2 regions of the Streptomyces sp. NPDC045701 genome follow, and region 2 is predicted to be linked to the other one. Evidence: predicted binding sites of a transcription regulator. Region 2 holds the regulator's gene; the other holds the start of a gene.
What was found. Region 2 encodes HrcA, which represses chaperone genes, less so after heat shock. Its sites were predicted from a motif close to TTNGCACTCNGNNNNNCNGAGTGCNAA; they were not measured.
Positions count from the first base shown of each region.

Region 1: a site for HrcA is predicted at 6,991-7,017, ahead of groL (chaperonin GroEL). Genes of this name have one in related genera too.

Region 1 covers NZ_JBWKJV010000020.1:5,359-14,717, reverse strand. Annotated here, with positions in the region: gene AC07DW_RS20945 (PTS transporter subunit EIIC) at 1-631, shown strand, start outside; gene AC07DW_RS20940 (ABC transporter ATP-binding protein) at 609-1,292, opposite strand; gene AC07DW_RS20935 (ABC transporter permease) at 1,337-2,785, opposite strand; gene AC07DW_RS20930 (hypothetical protein) at 3,075-3,278, opposite strand; gene AC07DW_RS20925 (hypothetical protein) at 3,275-3,466, opposite strand; gene AC07DW_RS20920 (helix-turn-helix domain-containing protein) at 3,588-4,430, shown strand; gene AC07DW_RS20915 (DUF397 domain-containing protein) at 4,411-4,596, shown strand; gene AC07DW_RS20910 (SRPBCC family protein) at 4,626-5,072, opposite strand; gene groL (chaperonin GroEL) at 5,206-6,828, opposite strand; gene AC07DW_RS20900 (cold-shock protein) at 7,139-7,345, opposite strand; gene AC07DW_RS20895 (ubiquitin-like small modifier protein 1) at 7,785-8,063, opposite strand; gene thrC (threonine synthase) at 8,088-9,359, opposite strand, start outside.
Region 2 covers NZ_JBWKJV010000002.1:82,403-91,761, forward strand. Annotated here, with positions in the region: gene AC07DW_RS02650 (ATP-binding protein) at 1-392, opposite strand, end outside; gene AC07DW_RS02655 (16S rRNA (uracil(1498)-N(3))-methyltransferase) at 516-1,247, opposite strand; gene AC07DW_RS02660 (nitronate monooxygenase) at 1,244-2,320, opposite strand; gene dnaJ (molecular chaperone DnaJ) at 2,367-3,506, opposite strand; gene hrcA (heat-inducible transcriptional repressor HrcA) at 3,507-4,523, opposite strand; gene AC07DW_RS02675 (MBL fold metallo-hydrolase) at 4,691-5,413, shown strand; gene AC07DW_RS02680 (DUF3097 domain-containing protein) at 5,424-6,236, shown strand; gene hemW (radical SAM family heme chaperone HemW) at 6,313-7,545, opposite strand; gene AC07DW_RS02690 (SpoIIE family protein phosphatase) at 7,573-9,359, opposite strand, start outside.

The DNA.
Region 1 (9,359 bases), on a different contig from region 2:
GTACGGCCTGATGTTCGTCGCAGGCGAGGTGTCCACCGCCATCGGGGTGGCCGCCGACTGGCTCCTCGGCCACGCCGGAGCGGTCGCCGGGTTCGTCCTGGGCGGGCTGTTCCTCCCCCTCGTCATGCTCGGCCTGCACCAGGCCCTCATCCCGATCCACACCACCCTGATCGAGCAGCAGGGCCACACCGTGCTCCTCCCCATGCTCGCGATGGCCGGCGCGGGTCAGGTCGGCGCCGCCGCCGCCGTCTACGTACGGCTCCGCCACCGCACCGACCTGCGCCGCACCATCCGGTCCGCGCTGCCCGCCGGTCTCCTCGGCGTGGGCGAGCCGCTGATCTACGGCGTCTCGCTGCCACTCGGGCGGCCGTTCGTCACGGCCTGCGTCGGCGGCGCGTTCGGCGGCGGGTTCGTCGGGCTGTTCCACATGCTCGGCGACCCGGTCGGCTCGACGGCGATCGGCCCGTCCGGCTGGGCGCTGTTCCCGCTCCTCAGCGGCGACCGGGGCCTGTCCGTGACCACGGTCGCCGTCTACGCGGGCGGACTGCTGACCGGGTACGTGGCCGGGTTCGCCGCCACGTACCTCTTCGGCATCGGCAAGCCGCTGCTCAGCCCACCACCTGCTCCTTGATCGTCACGCGCCCCTTGCGGATCGTGGCGAGCCGGGGCGCGCGCCGCGCCAGCGCCGTGTCATGGGTGACCATCACGAACGTCAGCCCGTTCTCCTCCCACAGCCCTTCCAGCAGGTCCATGATCTCGTCGCGCATCGACTCGTCCAGGTTTCCGGTCGGCTCGTCCGCCAGCAGCACCGCCGGCCGCTTCACCAGCGCCCGCGCGATCGCCACCCGCTGCTGCTGCCCGCCCGACAGCTCGCCGGGCAGATGGCCGCGCCGCTCCCCGAGGCCCACCGACACCAGCGCCTCCGCCGCCCTCTCGCGCCGCTCGGGAGCCCGCAGCCCGAGCGGTACGAGAGCGGTCTCCACGTTCTCCTGGGCGGAGAGCGTCGGCACCAGGTTGAAGCCCTGGAACACGAACCCGATCTTCTCCGCCCGCACGCGGGTCAGCCGCGCCTCCGGCAGCGTCGCCAGGTCGGTGCCGTCCAGGACCACGCTGCCCTCCGTCGGCCGGTCGAGGCCGCCGAGCATCTGCAACAGCGTGGACTTGCCGCCGCCGGTCGGGCCCTGGATGACCAGCCGCCCGCCGTCCTCGATGACCAGGTCCACCCCGTCGAGGGCCTGGACGGTCTCCTTGCCACGCCGGTAGCGCTTGGTGACGCCACTGAGCTGGTACATGTGCTGTCAACTCCAGTCGTACGTAAGGGGGGTGCGGATACGGGTCACTCGACGCGGCGCAACGCGTCCGCCGGCCGCAGCCGGGAGGCGCGCCAGCCGCCGAACCCGCCCGCGACCAGGCCGCCCGCGACGGCGAGGGCCACGGCGAGCCCGATGGTGGTGAGGGAGACGGGCGCGGTGAGTGTGACGTCCAGCGCGCGGGAGGCCGCCTCACGCACCGGCCCGCCACCGCCGGGCCCGCCCGCGAACCGCTGCCCGCCACCACCGGCGGCCCCGCCCAGTTCGGCGGTGAGCGTCGGGCCGAACGCCGTGACGGCCCACGCCCCGGCCAGCCCCGCGCCGATCCCGAGCACCCCGCCGATCAGCCCGTGCACCAGCGCCTCACCGGCCACCTGGCGGGTGACCCGCCCGCTCCTCCATCCCAGCGCCTTGAGGGTGCCGAACTCGCGCACCCGCCTGCCGACCGCCGACGACGTCAGCAGCCCCGCCACGACGAACGCCGCGCCCAGCACCACGATCGACAGCCACTTCCCGACGCCCTCCGCCAGGCCGGCCGCGGTGGACAGCGACCCGGAGACGGTGTCGGCGAGGTCGGCGGACGTGGTGACGGTGGTGCCCGGGACGTTCTTCCGCACGGCGCCCTCGACCTCGTCGATGGCTTGCGAGTCGGTCGCCCGGACGTAGACGGTCGTGACCCTGCCCTTGGCGTCGGCGAGGGTCTGCGCCTCGGCGAGCGGCAGGTAGACGTCGGCGGCGGCGTCCCCGCTGTCGGCGGTCGCGACGCCGATGACGGCGTACCCGGTGCCGGAGACGGTGAGCTTCTCCCCGACGGCCAGCCCCTGTTCCTGGGCGTAGGCGCTGTCGACGACGGCCACCTTGGCGGACGTCTCGGTCGCCGTGAACGTACGCCCGGCGGTGATCTTCGAGGACGTCAGCGGCCCGAGCCCCTGATGGGCGACGTCGGTCCCGTACACGGTGTACGAGTCGACCCCGAAGTCCGCCCCGCCGCCGCGCACGTCGCCGCCGCCCTGTCCCCGGCCCTGGTCCGGCTGTGCGGGCTGCACCTCACCGCTCCCGAACTGCCCGTCGACCTTCATCACCCGGGCGTTCAGCCCGCCGACGGCCTCCGCGACCCCGTCCTGCCGGGCCACCTCCGCGACGGTCGAGGCGGCGAGCGTCTCGAACCCCTGCACCATGACCACGTCCTGGCTCTGCTGCTCGCCGTCCGCGCCCGCCCCCTCGCCGGCGTCGAACCGGAACCTGGGCCGCCGCACGGTGTCCCCCTCCCCGGGCGGGGAAGCGGCCTTGGTGACCGTCATGTCGGTGCCGAGCCCGTACAGCGACTCCAGCACCCTGCCCTGGGCCCGGTTCATCCCGGCCGTGACCGAGTCGACCACGATGACCAGCGCGATTCCGAGGGCCAGCCCCGAGGCGACGACCAGCGCCGCCTTGCGTCGACGGCGCAACTCGCGCCGGAGGTAGGTGAAGAACATGGCGCGAAAGCTATGGGCGCGGTGTGATGGCCGGTTGAGGCCCCGGTGAGAGTCGTATGAGAACGGCCGGGCCCGCCGGGCGGGCGGCCGCGTCTCCCCCGTGCGGGCGGGGGCCGGATCCGGTCCTCCCGCGTGAGGCGGCCGGCTGTGCCCTTGTGGGGCCCCGGGTCGCCCGCCCTGCCGTCGCCGGGCAGGTCCACCTGCCCGGCGATCTCCGGGTACGCGTGTCAGCCGCCGATCACAGCGGCCGGCGGGTGTTTCGCCCTGGTGCTCAATGCTTTCGACTTGTTCATGGCAGGCGTCCTCTCTGGTTCAACTCTCGAACGCGTGCCCGCAGCACCTCGCCCGGCGGGGCGGGCGTGAGCTGGTCGGCCGGGCAGTCCCACTCCCGCCCGCCGCCCAGCGGGCGTAGCTGTACGCGGCCGCCGACGCGGCCCACGACCTCACCGATCCGACCGTCGCGGCCGTCGATCATGTACTCGGGGGCGCTCATCGCCGCGCCTCGTGCAGCGCGGCGACCAGGCGCATCGCGGTGTCCACGTTGCACCGGCCCAGCTCCACCAGCGGGCACGGCATCTCACTCGCTGCCGACACCGGGTCCACCCGCAGGGACGGCAGTACGACACCGACCCTGCCGAGTTCATCCCGCAGCTGGTTCACCACTTGCTCCACGGACAGCATCCCCACGACCAGGCACCTCCACGCTGAGTGTTCGTGTTCTGAACACAGCGTGGTCGATTCGCGGCTAGTCTGAACACAAAGGCGGCCCAACAACCCCATCTGTGCTAACGGGAGTTGACACATGCCCGGTCCGAAGGGTCTCGACCCGTCCTCCTCACCCAGGGCACTGCTCGGCGCCGAACTGCGCCATGCCCGCGAGAACGCCCGTCTCAGCCAGGACGCCCTGGGCGAGCAGCTCTTCGTGAGCGGCTCGTTCATCGGCCAGCTGGAGGCCGGTACGCGCCGGATGCAGCCGGAGATCGCCGCCAGGATCGACGCCATACTGGGCACGAACGGGTTCTTCCAGCGGAACTGCCAGGCCGCCAACAGGTCGCGCTACCCCGACCACTTCGCGGAGGCGGCGGAGGCGGAAGCGGTCGCCACGTCGATCAGGGAGTACGCGCCGCTGCTGATCCCGGGCGTGTTGCAGACGGAGGGCTACGCGCGGGAGGTGTTCCGCGCCTACCAGCCGACCGCGACGGAAGACGTCATCGACGGCTTGGTCGACGCCCGGCTCGCCCGTGCGCACATCCTCGACGATCCAACGAAGCCGTTGTTCTGGGCGGTTCTGGACGAGGCCGTACTACGGCGCAAGGTCGGCGGTCCGGCGGTGATGGCCGAGGCGCTCCAACACATCACGTGGTTGGGCCGCTCGCACCGAGTCATCTTGCAGGTCCTCCCCTTCGCGGCGGGCGCGCATGCGTCCCTGGACGGCGGGATCAAGCTGATGAGCTTCGACGACGCCCCGCCACTCGCCTACCTCGAAGGCCACGGCACGGGCCAGTTGCGGGACGACCCGGCCGGCGTGAGGCGGCACGAACTGGCCTACGATTTGCTCCGGGCCAGCGCACTGTCACCCAAAGAATCCCTGGCCTTGATCGCGTCAGTGGCGGAGGATTACGCCCATGAAGATCGAGATCGTTGAGTGGCGCAAGTCGAGTTACAGCGGCGGGGACGGCGGCAATTGCCTCGAAGTCGCCGACGGCCACCCCGGCATCGTCCCCGTCCGGGACTCCAAGACCCCCACCGGTCCGAAGCTCGTGTTCGGGGCCGCCGCCTGGTCCGCGTTCGTGGCGGACCTCAAGCGATAGGCGCACAGGCGCGACGCGCGGTCCCGGGCTCATGAGGCTCCGGGGCCGTACCGCGTCTCCATCAGGTGCCGCAGCAGCGCGAGGTCCTTGCGGCCGGCGCGGCGCATCGCGGCGGCCAGGACGCGGCTGCTGCCTCCGCCCCGGTTGCGGAGGGTCATGCGGGTGCGGGTGCCGTCCTCTCCGTACGGCTCCCAGGTGTACGTGGTCTCCATCGGGAACGGTCCCTGGTCCGCGCGCATCGCCAGGCGCCGGCCGGGCTCGTAGGCGACGATCTCGTACGTGTGAACGAGTCGCCGCCCCAGGAAGCGGGCCACGAACGCGGCCCTGGCCCCGACCGCGACCTCGGACACCGTCTCCCACTCGACCGAGACGATGTTGACGTACCACTCGGGCGCGTTCGACGGATCGGCGGCGTACGCGGCGACGGTGTCGCACGGGGCGTCGATCACGGTCTCGGTCAGGACGTCGACGGCCATGGTCCCAGCGTAGGTCGTCCTCGGCGGCCCGGCCCCGGGGCGGGACGGCACCCGGTGAACGCCCGAGGGCGGTACCCCCTGGGAGTGGGGGTACCGCCCTCGGAACGAGCGGACTGCGTCCGATCCGTGAGGATCAGAAGTCCATGTCACCGCCCGGCATGCCGCCCGGAGCACCGGCCGCGGCCTTCTCCGGCTTGTCGGCGATGACGGCCTCGGTGGTGAGGAACAGCGCCGCGATGGAGGCCGCGTTCTGCAGAGCGGAACGGGTCACCTTGGCGGGGTCGATGATGCCCTCGGCGATCATGTCGACGTACTCGCCGGTCGCGGCGTTCAGGCCGTGTCCGACGGGCAGGTTGCGCACCTTCTCGACGATGACGCCACCCTCGAGACCACCGTTGACGGCGATCTGCTTCAGCGGGGCCTCGAGCGCCAGGCGCACGATGTTGGCACCGGTCGCCTCGTCACCCTCGAGCTCCAGCTTCTCGAAGACGCTGGACGCCTGGAGCAGGGCCACGCCACCACCGGCGACGATGCCCTCCTCGACGGCGGCCTTGGCGTTGCGCACCGCGTCCTCGATGCGGTGCTTGCGCTCCTTGAGCTCGACCTCGGTGGCGGCACCGGCCTTGATGACGGCCACGCCGCCGGCCAGCTTCGCCAGGCGCTCCTGGAGCTTCTCGCGGTCGTAGTCCGAGTCGGAGTTCTCGATCTCGGCACGGATCTGGTTGACGCGACCCGCGACCTGGTCGCTCTCACCGGCACCGTCGACGATCGTGGTCTCGTCCTTGGTGATGACGACCTTGCGGGCGCGGCCCAGCAGGTCCAGGCCGGCGTTCTCGAGCTTGAGGCCGACCTCCTCGGAGATGACCTGGCCACCGGTGAGGATGGCGATGTCGTTCAGCATGGCCTTGCGGCGGTCGCCGAAGCCCGGGGCCTTGACGGCGACGGACTTGAAGGTGCCACGGATCTTGTTGACGACCAGGGTCGACAGGGCCTCGCCCTCGACGTCCTCGGCGATGATCAGCAGCGGCTTGCCGGACTGCATGACCTTCTCCAGCAGCGGGAGCAGGTCCTTCACCGAGGAGATCTTGGAGTTGACGATCAGGATGTACGGGTCGTCGAGCGACGCCTCCATACGCTCCATGTCGGTGGCGAAGTACGCCGAGATGTAGCCCTTGTCGAAGCGCATACCCTCGGTGAGCTCCAGCTCCAGACCGAAGGTCTGGGACTCCTCGACGGTGATGACGCCTTCCTTGCCGACCTTGTCCATCGCCTCGGCGATGAGCTCGCCGATCTGGGTGTCGGCGGCGGAGATGGAGGCCGTGGAAGCGATCTGCTCCTTGGTCTCGACATCCTTCGCCTGCTCCAGCAGCGCGCCGGAGACGGCCTCGACGGCGGTCTCGATGCCGCGCTTGAGGGCCATCGGGTTGGCGCCGGCGGCGACGTTGCGCAGACCCTCGCGGACGAGCGCCTGGGCGAGGACGGTGGCGGTGGTCGTACCGTCACCGGCGACGTCGTCCGTCTTCTTGGCGACTTCCTTGACCAGCTCGGCGCCGATCTTCTCGTACGGGTCCTCGAGCTCGATCTCCTTGGCGATGGATACACCATCGTTGGTGATCGTGGGGGCGCCCCACTTCTTCTCGAGGACGACGTTGCGACCCTTGGGGCCCAGGGTCACCTTGACGGCGTCGGCGAGCTGGTTCATGCCGCGCTCGAGGCCGCGCCGTGCCTCCTCGTCGAACGCGATGATCTTGGCCATGTGAAGTGGTCCTCCCGGACTGGGGTGGATGCTCCGGACCGCGCTGGCGCCCGCGACGGACGGTCTGCCTGCCTGAAGTGGTTCCTTGCCCCACTGGCCTGCGGACCTCGCCGACCCGGTCCTTCGTTGTCACTCTCACCTTCAGAGTGCTAACGCCAATGATTAGCACTCGACCCATGCGAGTGCAAGCGCCCCCCATGGATCCGGGGCGGCGTCCGGACGCGCGCGAGGGGCCCGCGTCCCCTGGAACGCGAGCCCCTCGGCACTTGCGATGTCGACAGTCGATGGTCGGTCGATCGCGACGCGGCTCTCAGCCGGCGGCGAGCTTGACCATGTCCGCCTGCGGACCCTTCTGGCCCTGCGAGATCTCGAACTCCACTCGCTGACCTTCTTCAAGGGTGCGGTAGCCGTCCATCTGGATCGCGCTGTAGTGGACGAAAACATCCGCACCACCGTCGACCGCGATGAAGCCGTACCCCTTCTCCGCGTTGAACCACTTGACGGTGCCCTGAGCCATGCCTAACTCCCCTATTACTGGCCCTTGCACAGGACCGCACTTCGCGGACCCGGGTCAGACCTCACCCGCAGACAGTTCCCAGGCCCTGGGAGCCTGGAGATGCCCCAGCGGGCGTGCGCCGGAACGCGTCGACCGCCGCTGAATGTATCTGCCCAACTGCCGTCTGCAACAGGTCAATCGGACGAGAATTCCGAGCACGGGTGAACGGAAAATGTGGCCGAAGGGGCCAGAATCCCGGGCAAGTCGGGCCCGGCAAAGGGCGCAAATGACACAACTCGCGGGGGTACATTGACTGCATCTCGTCGCGGCCGCGCACTATTTCATATGCGTCCGGCACAGGCGGCGGCGGGGACTTCCCCAACTCTACCGCGCTCAACCATGCAGAATTGCCCCCTCCGCTTCTCTCGCGGAGGGGGCAACGTCCGTCGCGCCGGGTACGTCAGCAGCCGCCCGCCACGGCCGGGATGATCGACACGCCCGCGCCGTCGGGCGTGGCGGTCCCCAGACCGTCCTCGAAACGCACGTCGTCGTCGTTGACGTACACGTTCACGAAGCGGCGCAGCTTGCCCTGGTCGTCCAGGACGCGGGCGGCGATGCCCGGGTGGTTCTTCTCCAGCGACTCGATGACCTCGGAGAGGGTCGCGCCCTCCGCCGTGACCTCGGCCTGGCCGCCCGTGTACGTGCGGAGGATGGTGGGGATGCGGACGTTGACGCTCATGTCGTGGTGCTGCCTTTCAGTCGTTCAGGCGAGGCCGGCGGCGCGGAACGCGTCCAGGCTCGGGCGGATGGTCGCGGTCGGGCCGGTGGTCGGGGCCACCGCGTCGAGGGTCTTCAGGCCGTCGCCCGTGTTGAGCACGACGGTGGTCAGCGACGGGTCCAGGGCGCCCGCCTCGATCAGCTTCCTCGTCACGCCCACGGTGACACCACCCGCCGTCTCGGCGAAGATGCCCTCCGTACGGGCCAGCAGCTTGATCGCGTCGACCACCTGCTCGTCGTCGACGTCCTCCACCGCTCCGCCGGTGCGGCGGGCGATGTCCAGGACGTACGGGCCGTCCGCCGGGTTGCCGATGGCGAGCGACTTGGCGATGGTGTTCGGCTTCTGGGGGCGTACGACGTCGTGGCCGGCCTTGAAGGCCGCCGACACCGGGGAGCAGCCCTCCGCCTGGGCACCGAAGATCTTGTACGGCCTGTCCTCGACCAGACCCAGCTTGATCAGCTCCTGCAACCCCTTGTCGATCTTCGTCAGCTGCGAGCCGGACGCGATCGGGATCACCAGCTGGTCGGGCAGCCGCCAGCCAAGCTGCTCGCAGATCTCGTACGCGAGGGTCTTCGACCCCTCGGCGTAGTACGGCCGCAGGTTGACGTTCACGAAGCCCCAGCCCTCGCCCAGCGGGTCGCCGATGAGCTCGGAGCAGAAACGGTTGACGTCGTCGTAGGTGCCCTCGATGCCGACGAGGTCACCGCCGTAGACGGCGGCCATGACGACCTTGCCCTGCTCCAGGTCGTGCGGGATGAACACGCAGGACCGGAAGCCGGCACGGGCGGCGGCGGCGCCGACGGCACCCGCCAGGTTGCCGGTGGAGGAGCAGGACAGGGTGGTGAAGCCGAAGGCGCGGGCGGCCTCCAGGGCCTGGGCGACGACCCGGTCCTTGAAGGAGTGCGTCGGGTTGCCCGAGTCGTCCTTGACGAACAGCTTGCCCGGCTCGACGCCCAGCTCACGCGCCAGGTTGTCGGCCTGGACGAGCTTGGTCCAGCCGGGGTTCAGGTTCGGCTTGCCGGCGACGTCCGCCGGGACGGGCAGCAGCGGCGCGTACCGCCAGATGTTCGCGGGTCCGGCCTCGATCCGCTCGCGGAGCGCCTCGGGGTCGCCGACCGGCAGGTCGTAGGCGATCTCTAGAGGCCCGAAACACAGCTCACAGGCGAAAATGGGACCGAGCTCGAAACGCTCGCCGCATTCGCGACAGGAGAGGGCGGAAGCAGGCCCGAGGTCGACGTTCTTGGCGGTGGCGACAGT
Region 2 (9,359 bases):
GGCGCCTCGGTGCCGTCCACGAACCGGGGCGGCACGATGCCGCCGACCTCCTGCTCGGCGGCGGCCCAGTCGAAGTCCTCGCGGTGCCCGGGGTGGTCCGGGGGCCCGGAGTGCTCGGGGGCGGGCGCGTACGGGAGCCGGGACGCGGGCGGGGCGTCGGGGGACGCCGGGGCGGGGGGCGCGGGCGGCATGCCCATGGCGCGGCCCATCAGCGCGCGGGCGTCCGCGTCACCGGGCGCGTGCTGGAGGGCGACGGCCGCCTCGGTCACGGCTTCGTCGGTGCGCCCCGCCTGGAGGAGGAGTTCGGCGAGGTGCAGCCGCAGGGGGACGTCGTCGGGCGCGGCGGCGACGGCGGCGCGCAGGCTGCGGATGAGGGGAGACTCGTCGGACATGCCGTCACCCTACGGACCCGGTACGACAACCGGGCCGGTGGGCCCCTCCTGTGAAAGGCGGTGCGACGTGACCGTGGCCGCGCCGCTGTTCGGCGCGACGCCCCGGTCGCCGGCCGCGGCCTCTCAGGACCAGCGGCCGGTGCGCCCCAGCAGCAGCGCGGTGGCGGCCGTCCCGGCGGTGGAGGTGCGCAGCACGCTGCGGCCGAGCCGGTAGGGCTTCGCGCCCGCCTCGGCGAAGGCCGCCAACTCGTCGGGCGCCACGCCCCCTTCGGGGCCGACGACGAGCACGATGTCGCCGGTGGCGGGCAGTTCGGCGCCGGCCAGCGGCTCGGCGCCCTCCTCGTGGAGGACGGCGGCGAAGTCGGCCGCGGCGAGCAGCCGGGCGACCTGCTTGGTCGACGCCGCGTCCGCGACGTCGGGGAAACGGAGCCTGCGCGACTGCTTGCCCGCCTCGCGCGCGGTGGCCCGCCACTTGCCGAGCGCCTTCAGGCCGCGGTCGCCCTTCCACTGCGTGATGCAGCGGGACGCCGCCCACGGCACGATCGCGTCCACGCCCGTCTCGGTCATCGTCTCCACCGCCAGCTCGCCCCGGTCGCCCTTGGGGAGGGCCTGGACGACGGTGATGCGGGGCGAGGGCTCGGGCTCCGTACGGACCTCGGCCACCGTCACCTCCAGGCGGTCCTTGCCCTCGACGGCCGCGACCGTGCCGTACGCGCCGGAACCGGCGCCGTCCGTCAGGACGACGTCCTCGCCCACCCGCAGCCGCCGCACCGACACCGCGTGCCGCCCCTCGGGCCCGTCGAGGACGACCGTCCCGCCGGAGACGCGGTCGACCAGGAAGACGGGGGCGGTCATGACGCCACGCCCCGCAGCGCCAGGGACGCCACCGAGGCGTCCAGCTCCGCGGCGAGGACCTCCACCAGCCGCCCGGCGGGCAGCTCGCGCGCCATCCGGTGGCCCTGCCCCGCCCACAGCGCCATGCCCTGCGGGTCGCCCGCCTTGGCGGCGGCCTTGCGCAGCCCGCTCGTCAGATGGTGCACCTCGGGGTACGCGGCCGGGGCGTACGGACCGTGCTCGTGCATGAACCGGTTGACCAGGCCCCGGGCCGGGCGCCCCGAGAACGCCCGCGTCAGCTCGGTGCGGACGAACAGCGGGTTGGTCATGGCCTGCTTGTGCAGGGCGTGCGCGCCCGACTCGGGGCACACCAGGAACGCGGTGCCGAGCTGCGCGGCCTCGGCGCCCGCCGCGAGGACGGCGGCGATCTGGCTGCCGCGCATCAGGCCGCCCGCGGCGACGATCGGCAGCGGCACGGCCTCCTTCACCAGCGCGATCAGTGACAGCAGGCCCGTGCCGCACCCGCCGCTCTCCGGGTCGTCGCGGTGCGTGCCCTGGTGGCCGCCCGCCTCGACTCCCTGGACGCACACGGCGTCGGCACCCGCCCGCCGCGCGGCCTCGGCCTCCTCGGGCGACGTGACCGTCACGACGGTGACCGTTCCGGCGCGGGCGAACGCGGCGACCGTCTCGGGGGCTGGGCACCCGAAGGTGAACGACACCATCGGGACCGGGTCGTCCAGCAGGATGGCCAGCTTGGCCTCGTACCCGTCGTCGCGGCCCGCGTCGGGGTCGCCGAGCGGCGTCTCGTACCAGGTGGCCTCGCCGGCGAGCTGGTGCCGGTAGACGTCGACGGCCGACTGGTCGGCCTGCCCGGGCTGCGGCATGAACAGATTGACGCCGAAGGGCCGCGAGGTCAGCCCGCGGACCTGCTTGATCTCCTGGTACATGCCGTCGGCGGTCTTGTACCCGGCGGCCAGAAAGCCCAGCCCGCCGGCCTCGGACACGGCCGCGGCGAGCTGCGGACAGGAGGCGCCGCCCGCCATGGGCGCCTGCACGATCGGGTACCGGCAGAGATCGGTCAGTGCGGAGGACATGCACGCATGGTGTCACGCCCCCGCACCCGCACCGAACCCCGAGGGCTCACCGCCCGTTGAACGCGTCCTTGAGGCGGGAGAACAGCCCCTGCTGCCCCGGCTGGAACTGGCCGGTCGGCCGCTCCTCACCGCGCAGCTTCGCCAGCTCCCGCAGCAGCCTCTCCTGCTCCGGGTCCAGCTTCGAGGGGGTCTGCACCTCGACGTGCACGATGAGGTCACCGCGTCCGCCGCCCCGCAGGTGCGTGACGCCGCGCCCGTGCAGCGGGATCGACTGGCCCGACTGCGTGCCGGGACGGACGTCGACCTCCTCCAGCCCGTCCAGCGTCTCCAGCGGGCACTTGGTGCCCAGCGAGGCCGCCGTCATGGGGATGGTCACCGTGCAGTGCAGGTCGTCGCCGCGCCGCTGGAACACCGGGTGCGGCAGCTCGTGGATCTCGACGTACAGGTCGCCCGCCGGGCCGCCGCCCGGGCCGACCTCGCCCTCGCCGGCGAGCTGGATGCGGGTGCCGTTGTCCACACCGGCAGGGATCTTGACCGTGAGCGTACGGCGGGACCGGACCCGGCCGTCGCCCGCGCACTCCGGGCACGGGGTGGGCACCACGGTGCCGAAGCCCTGGCACTGCGGGCAGGGGCGGGACGTCATGACCTGGCCCAGGAAGGACCGGGTGACCTGGGACACCTCGCCCCGGCCGCGGCACATGTCGCACGTCTGGGCCGACGTACCGGGCGCGGCGCCCTCGCCGGAACAGGTCGTGCAGACCACGGCCGTGTCGACCTGGATGTCCTTGGTCGTGCCGAAGGCCGCCTCGTTGAGGTCGATCTCCAGACGGATCATCGCGTCCTGGCCGCGCCGCGTCCGCGACCGGGGCCCGCGCTGGGACGCCGTCCCGAAGAAGGCGTCCATGATGTCGGAGAAGTTCCCGAAGCCGCCGGCGCCGAAGCCGCCCGCGCCCGCACCGCCGCCGGAGGCGGACAGCGGGTCACCGCCGAGGTCGTAGACCTGCTTCTTCTGCGGGTCCGACAGCACCTCGTAAGCGGCGTTGATCTCCTTGAACCGCTCCTGCGTCTTCGGATCGGGGTTGACGTCCGGGTGCAGCTCGCGGGCGAGCCTCCGGAACGCCTTCTTGATCTCGTCCTGGGACGCGTCGCGGCGTACGCCGAGTACGGCGTAGTAGTCCGTGGCCACTTACGACTCCGCCAGGATCTGTCCGACGTAACGTGCCACTGCGCGTACCGCTCCCATCGTTCCGGGGTAGTCCATGCGGGTCGGTCCGACCACGCCGAGTTTGGCGACTGCCTCGTCGCCCGAACCGTAGCCGACCGCGACGACGGACGTGGAGTTGAGGCCCTCATGGGCGTTCTCGTGCCCGATACGTACGGTCATGGCCGAGTCCTTGGCCTCGCCGAGCAGCTTGAGGAGCACCACCTGCTCCTCCAGCGCCTCCAGCACCGGCCGGATCGTCAGGGGGAAGTCGTGCCCGAAGCGGGTGAGATTGGCGGTGCCGCCGATCATCAGCCGCTCCTCGGTCTCCTCCACCAGGGTCTCCAGCAGCGTGGCCAGCACCGTGGAGACGGTGCCCCGGTCCTCCGCCTCGAAGGACTCGGGGAGGTCCTGGACCAGCTGCGGCACGTCCGTGAAGCGCCGCCCCACCACGCGGCTGTTCAGCCGCGCCCGCAGGTCGGCCACCGACGTCTCGCCGAACGGCGCGGGGCAGTCGACCATGCGCTGCTCCACGCGCCCGGTGTCGGTGATCAGGACGAGCATCAGCCGGGCGGGGGCCAGCGACAGCAGCTCCACGTGGCGCACGGTGGACCGGGTCAGGGACGGGTACTGCACGACCGCGACCTGCCGGGTCAGCTGCGCGAGCAGCCGCACCGTACGGCCGACGACGTCGTCGAGGTCGACCGCGCCGTCCAGGAAGTTCTGGATGGCGCGCCGCTCCGGCGACGACAGCGGCTTGACACCGGCGAGCCGGTCGACGAAGAGGCGGTAGCCCTTGTCGGTGGGGATGCGGCCGGCGCTGGTGTGGGGCTGGGCGATGAAGCCCTCGTCCTCCAGCACCGCCATGTCGTTGCGCACGGTGGCGGGCGAGACGCCGAGGTTGTGGCGCTCCGTGAGCGCCTTGGAGCCGACCGGCTCCTCGGTGCCCACGTAGTCCTGGACGATGGCGCGCAAGACCTCGAGTCTGCGTTCGCTGAGCACCGCGCGCACCTCCAGCTTGCCGTGGTTCCTCCTGCTTCGCTGGCACTCACCATGCCCGAGTGCCAACCTTCCCCCGGCAAGTGTACGGCGCCGGGGTACGCCCCTAGCAAGGGCGGCCGACCACGCTACCGCGCGACGACGCTGGTGGATGCCGATAGCGTCGCGGTATGGACGTCAGTTGGGAAGACTTCGGGTGGGAGCGTCTCGGTGACGGCGTGGGCCGCAGGAGGCTTCCGGTGTGGGACGCGACCACCGCGTTGGTGGTCGGCGAGGACGGCGCCCTCTTGTACGACACGGGCGCCACGCTCCGTGAGGGGGCCGAGATCCGGGCGCAGGCCCAGGCGCTCATGGGCGACCGGAGAGTGACGCACATCGCACTGAGCCACCCCCATTTCGATCACGTGCTCGGCACGGCCGCGTTCTCCGGCACGGAGGTGTACGGGGCGGTCGGCGTCGACACCGTGCTGGCCGGGGACCGGGACGGGCTGCGGGCGGACGCCGTACGGCACGGCGTGGCCGAGGCGGACGCCGTGGAGGCGACCGACGTCCTGGTCGCCCCGCACCACCTGGTGTGCGGCGAGTGGACGCTGGAGCTGGGCGGGCGGCAGGTGCTGCTGACCAACGTGGGCCCGGGCCACAGCGGCCACGACCTGGCCGTCCTGGTGCCGGGCTCCCGGAAGGTCGTCCTGTGCGGGGACCTGGTGGAGGAGTCGGGCGACCCCCAGGCCGGGCCGGACGCCGTCCCGTCGCGCTGGCCGGCCGCGCTGGACCGGCTGCTGGAACTGGGCGGCGAGGACGCGGTGTACGTCCCCGGGCACGGAGCCGTCGTCGACGCCGGCTTCGTACGCGCCCAGCGCGCGGAACTGGCCCGCCGCTTCGGGGTGTCGTAGCGTCTGGCGGATGCGCGCTTACGACCCTGACCTGACGCCCTCCTGGAAGCGTTCGGCCCCGGTGCCGGAGGTACCCGCCGAACCGGACCTGGTGGTCGAGGAGGTGAGCACCGGGTTCTGCGGGGCGGTGATCGGCTGTGAGGCGGGCACGGTGACCCTGGAGGACCGGTTCGGCAAGCACCGGGTGTTCCCGCTGGCGCCTCGCGGCTTCCTGCTGGAGGGGCGCCCGGTGACGCTGGTGCGCCCGGCGGCCGGCCCCGCGCGGCCGTCGCGGACCGCCTCGGGCTCGATCGCCGTACCGGGCGCACGCGCGCGTGTGGCCCGCGCGGGGCGCATCTACGTGGAGGGCCGGCACGACGCGGAGCTGGTGGAGCGGGTGTGGGGTGACGACCTGCGCGTCGAGGGCGTGGTGGTCGAGTACCTGGAGGGCGTCGACGACCTCCCGGCCGTCGTCCGGGAATTCGGGCCCGGCCCGGACGCCCGCCTGGGGGTGCTGGTGGACCACCTGGTCCCCGGCTCCAAGGAGTCCCGCATCGCCGCCTCCGTCACGGACGGGCACACCCTGGTGGTGGGGCACCCGTACATCGACATCTGGGAGGCCGTGAAGCCCTCCTCGGTGGGCATCCGGGCGTGGCCGGCCGTCCCGCGCGGCCAGGACTGGAAGACGGGCGTGTGCCGCGCCCTGGGGTGGCCGGAGAACACCGGCGCCGCCTGGCAGCACATCCTGTCGAAGGTCCACTCCTACAAGGACCTGGAATCCGAGCTGCTGGGCGCGGTGGAGCGGCTGATCGACCACGTGACGGTCGGCGAGGCGGCCGGGTGACGGCTGCCGCGCCCTCTCGCCGCCACCGGCGCGCCGGCCGCTCCCCGCCGCGGCGCCCCGGCCGCGCCCGTCGGACCTAGTCCACCAGGTCCCGCACCACCGCGTCGGCCAGCAGCCGGCCCCGCAGCGTCAGGACGGCCCGCCCCTCCGCGTAGGGACCGGGGTCCAGGAGCCCGTCACTCACCGCGCGCCCGGCGGCGGCCAGCCCCGCGGGCCTGAGCAGTGACAGCTCGCACCCCTCGCGCAGCCGCAGCTCCAGCAGCACCCGCTCCACCCGCCGGTCCTCCTCCGACAGCACCTCGCGCCCCGCGCCGGGCGACCGCCCCCCGGCCAGAGCGGCGGCGTACGCGCCGGGGTGCTTCACGTTCCACCAGCGCACGCCCCCGACGTGGCTGTGCGCGCCGGGTCCCGCGCCCCACCAGTCGGCGCCGCGCCAGTACAGCTCGTTGTGCAGGCACCGCCCCGCGTCCGAGGTGGCCCAGTTGGACACCTCGTACCAGGAGAAGCCCGCGCCGGACAGCACGTCCTCCGCGATCAGGTACCGGTCGGCGTCGACGTCGTCGTCCGTCATCGGCACCTCGCCGCGCCGGATGCGCCGCGCCAGCTGCGTGCCCTCCTCCACGATCAGGGCGTACGCGCTGACGTGGTCCGGACCCGCGCCGATCGCCGCGTCGAGCGAGGCCCGCCAGTCGTCGTCGCTCTCCCCCGGCGTGCCGTAGATGAGGTCCAGGTTGACGTGCTCGAACCCGGCCGCGCGCGCCTCCGCGACGCAGGCCTCCGGCCGCCCGGGGGTGTGCGTGCGGTCGAGCACCCTCAGGACGTGCTGCCGGGCGCTCTGCATCCCGAAGGAGATCCGGTTGAAGCCGCCTTCGCGCAGCTCGGCGAGGTACGCGGGGCCGACGGACTCCGGGTTCGCCTCGGTGGTGATCTCGGCGTCGTCCGCGAGGCCGAACTCGTCCCGGATCGCGCCCAGCATGCGCACCAGGTCGGCGGCGGCGAGCAGCGTGGGCGTGCCGCCGCCGACGAACACGGTCCGCACGGGGCGCGGGTCGTCGCCCAGCACCTTCCGCGCGAGCCGCACCTCGTCGGTCAGCGTGACCGCGTAGTTGTCGCGGGAGGCGAGGACACCGCCGGAGCCGCGCAGCTCGGTGGCGGTGTAGGTGTTGAAGTCGCAGTAGCCGCAGCGGGTCGCGCAGTACGGCACGTGCAGATAGAACCCGAGGGGTCGCTCACCGGCCCCGAGCAGGGCGGACGCGGGCAGCGCGCCGTCCTCGGGCATGGGCTCACCATCGGGCAGTACGGAAGGCATACCGCCCATTGTCCGTCACCGCCGCGCCTACCTGGCCTGGAGCACCAGCAGCGCGAGGTCGTCGCACACCGGCGTCTCGCCGAAGGCGTGGACCGCGTGCTTGATCCTTTCGGCGACCTCGTGCGCAGGCAGCCCGGCGCACCCGGCGAGGGCCTCGGCCAGGCCGTCCCCGTCGTCGAACATCCGGCCCGTGCGGGAGCGGCGCTCGGTGACGCCGTCCGTGACGCACAGGAGGGTGTCGCCGGGCGCGAGGTGGAAGGTGTGGCTCTCGTACCCGACGTCGTCGACGACGCCGAGCAGCACCTGGGGCACCGCGGCGGGCGTGACGGAGCCGTCCGGGCGCAGCAGCAGCGGCAGGGGGTGGCCGGCGGAGGCCAGGGTGCAGCGGGCCCCGCCGCCCTCCTCGGGGGCCAGCGGTACGAGCTCGCCGAACAGCAGCGACAGGAACCGCGCCTGGGGCTGGGCCGGGGGCTGCGGCCCGCCGGGCAGGTCACCGGCCGCGGCGACCATGGAGGCGGCGGCCTCGGCGGCCTCGGTGGCGTCGTCGAGGAGCAGCCGGTTCAGCCGGTCGAGGACCTGGCCCACCCGGTGGTCCTCACGGGCGAGCAGCCGCAGCCAGGGGCGGGCGAGGCCGGTGACGACGGCGGCCTCGGGGCCGCTGCCCTGGACGTCGCCGAGCATGAAGCACCAGCGGCGGACCCCGGGGCCGGCCTGGAACACGTCGTAGAAGTCGCCGCCCGCGAGGCCGTCGTCGCTGGGCTCGTACACCACCCGGCTCTCCACGCCCGGGATCTGCGCCACCTGGCTGGGCAGCAGCCCGCGCTGGAGGATCCGGCTGATGGTGACCTGCCGGGTGTAGCGGCGGGCCGCGCCGACGGCGAGGGCGACGCGGCGGGCGAAGTCCTCGACGAGGGTGGTGACCGGGTCGGGGATCCGGCCCCGGCCGCGCCGCCCGAGCATCAGCGTGCCGAGCGCGTGCCCGCCCACCACCAGCCGGTACGCGAGCGCGGTCCCGTCCGCCGCCGCCCGCGCCCCGCCGCCGTCCGCGCTCCCGTCGCACTCCCGGTGCGCGTCGCGCTCCTGGTCGCACTCCCGGTGCGCGTCGCCGGCGGTTCGCGCGGCGCCGTTCGCGCCGGGCGATGGCCAGGGGATCGGCACCGGGCGGGTGCTGGGCGGCTCCGGCATGCGCGGGGGTTCCTTCTCCAGCACCGTACGCAGCGTCTCCAGCGCCGACTCGTCGGCGTGCCACACGCGGGCGAGCCGCGGTCCGCCGCCTCCCGTGCCGTCGCCCTCCAGCCAGAAGGCGCACCAGTCGGCCAGCCGCGGCACCAGGAGCTGGCCGGCGAGCGCGACGACCAGGTCCTCGTCGAGCTGGCCGGCCAGCAGGTCGGACGCCTCGGCGAGGAACGACAGCGCTCCCTGGCCGGCCCACTCGTGGTCGTCGCGCACGACCCGGCGCGGGGCCGGGGCGAGGATCTCCGCGGCGCGCAACCCGCGCTGGACGGCCGGTTCGGCCCCGGGTACGGGGCAGGTGTCCCAGCCGTCGAGCGGGAGCCGGGCCCAGACCGTCTTGAGGCCGGGGCGGTAGGTGATGCCCCAGCACTCGGCGAGGGCGGTGACCAGCCGGAGCCCGCGACCGTACTCGTCGAGGCCGTCCTCGTCCTCCTGGTAGGCGTCGTGGCGGACCGTCCGCGCGGGGTGGTGGTCGGACACCTCCAGGACGAGGGCGGCGGGCCGGCCGTCGACGGGGTCCTCCAGGCGGAAGAGGAGCTCGACCGTGGTGCCGGCGTGGACGACCGCGTTGGTGACGAGTT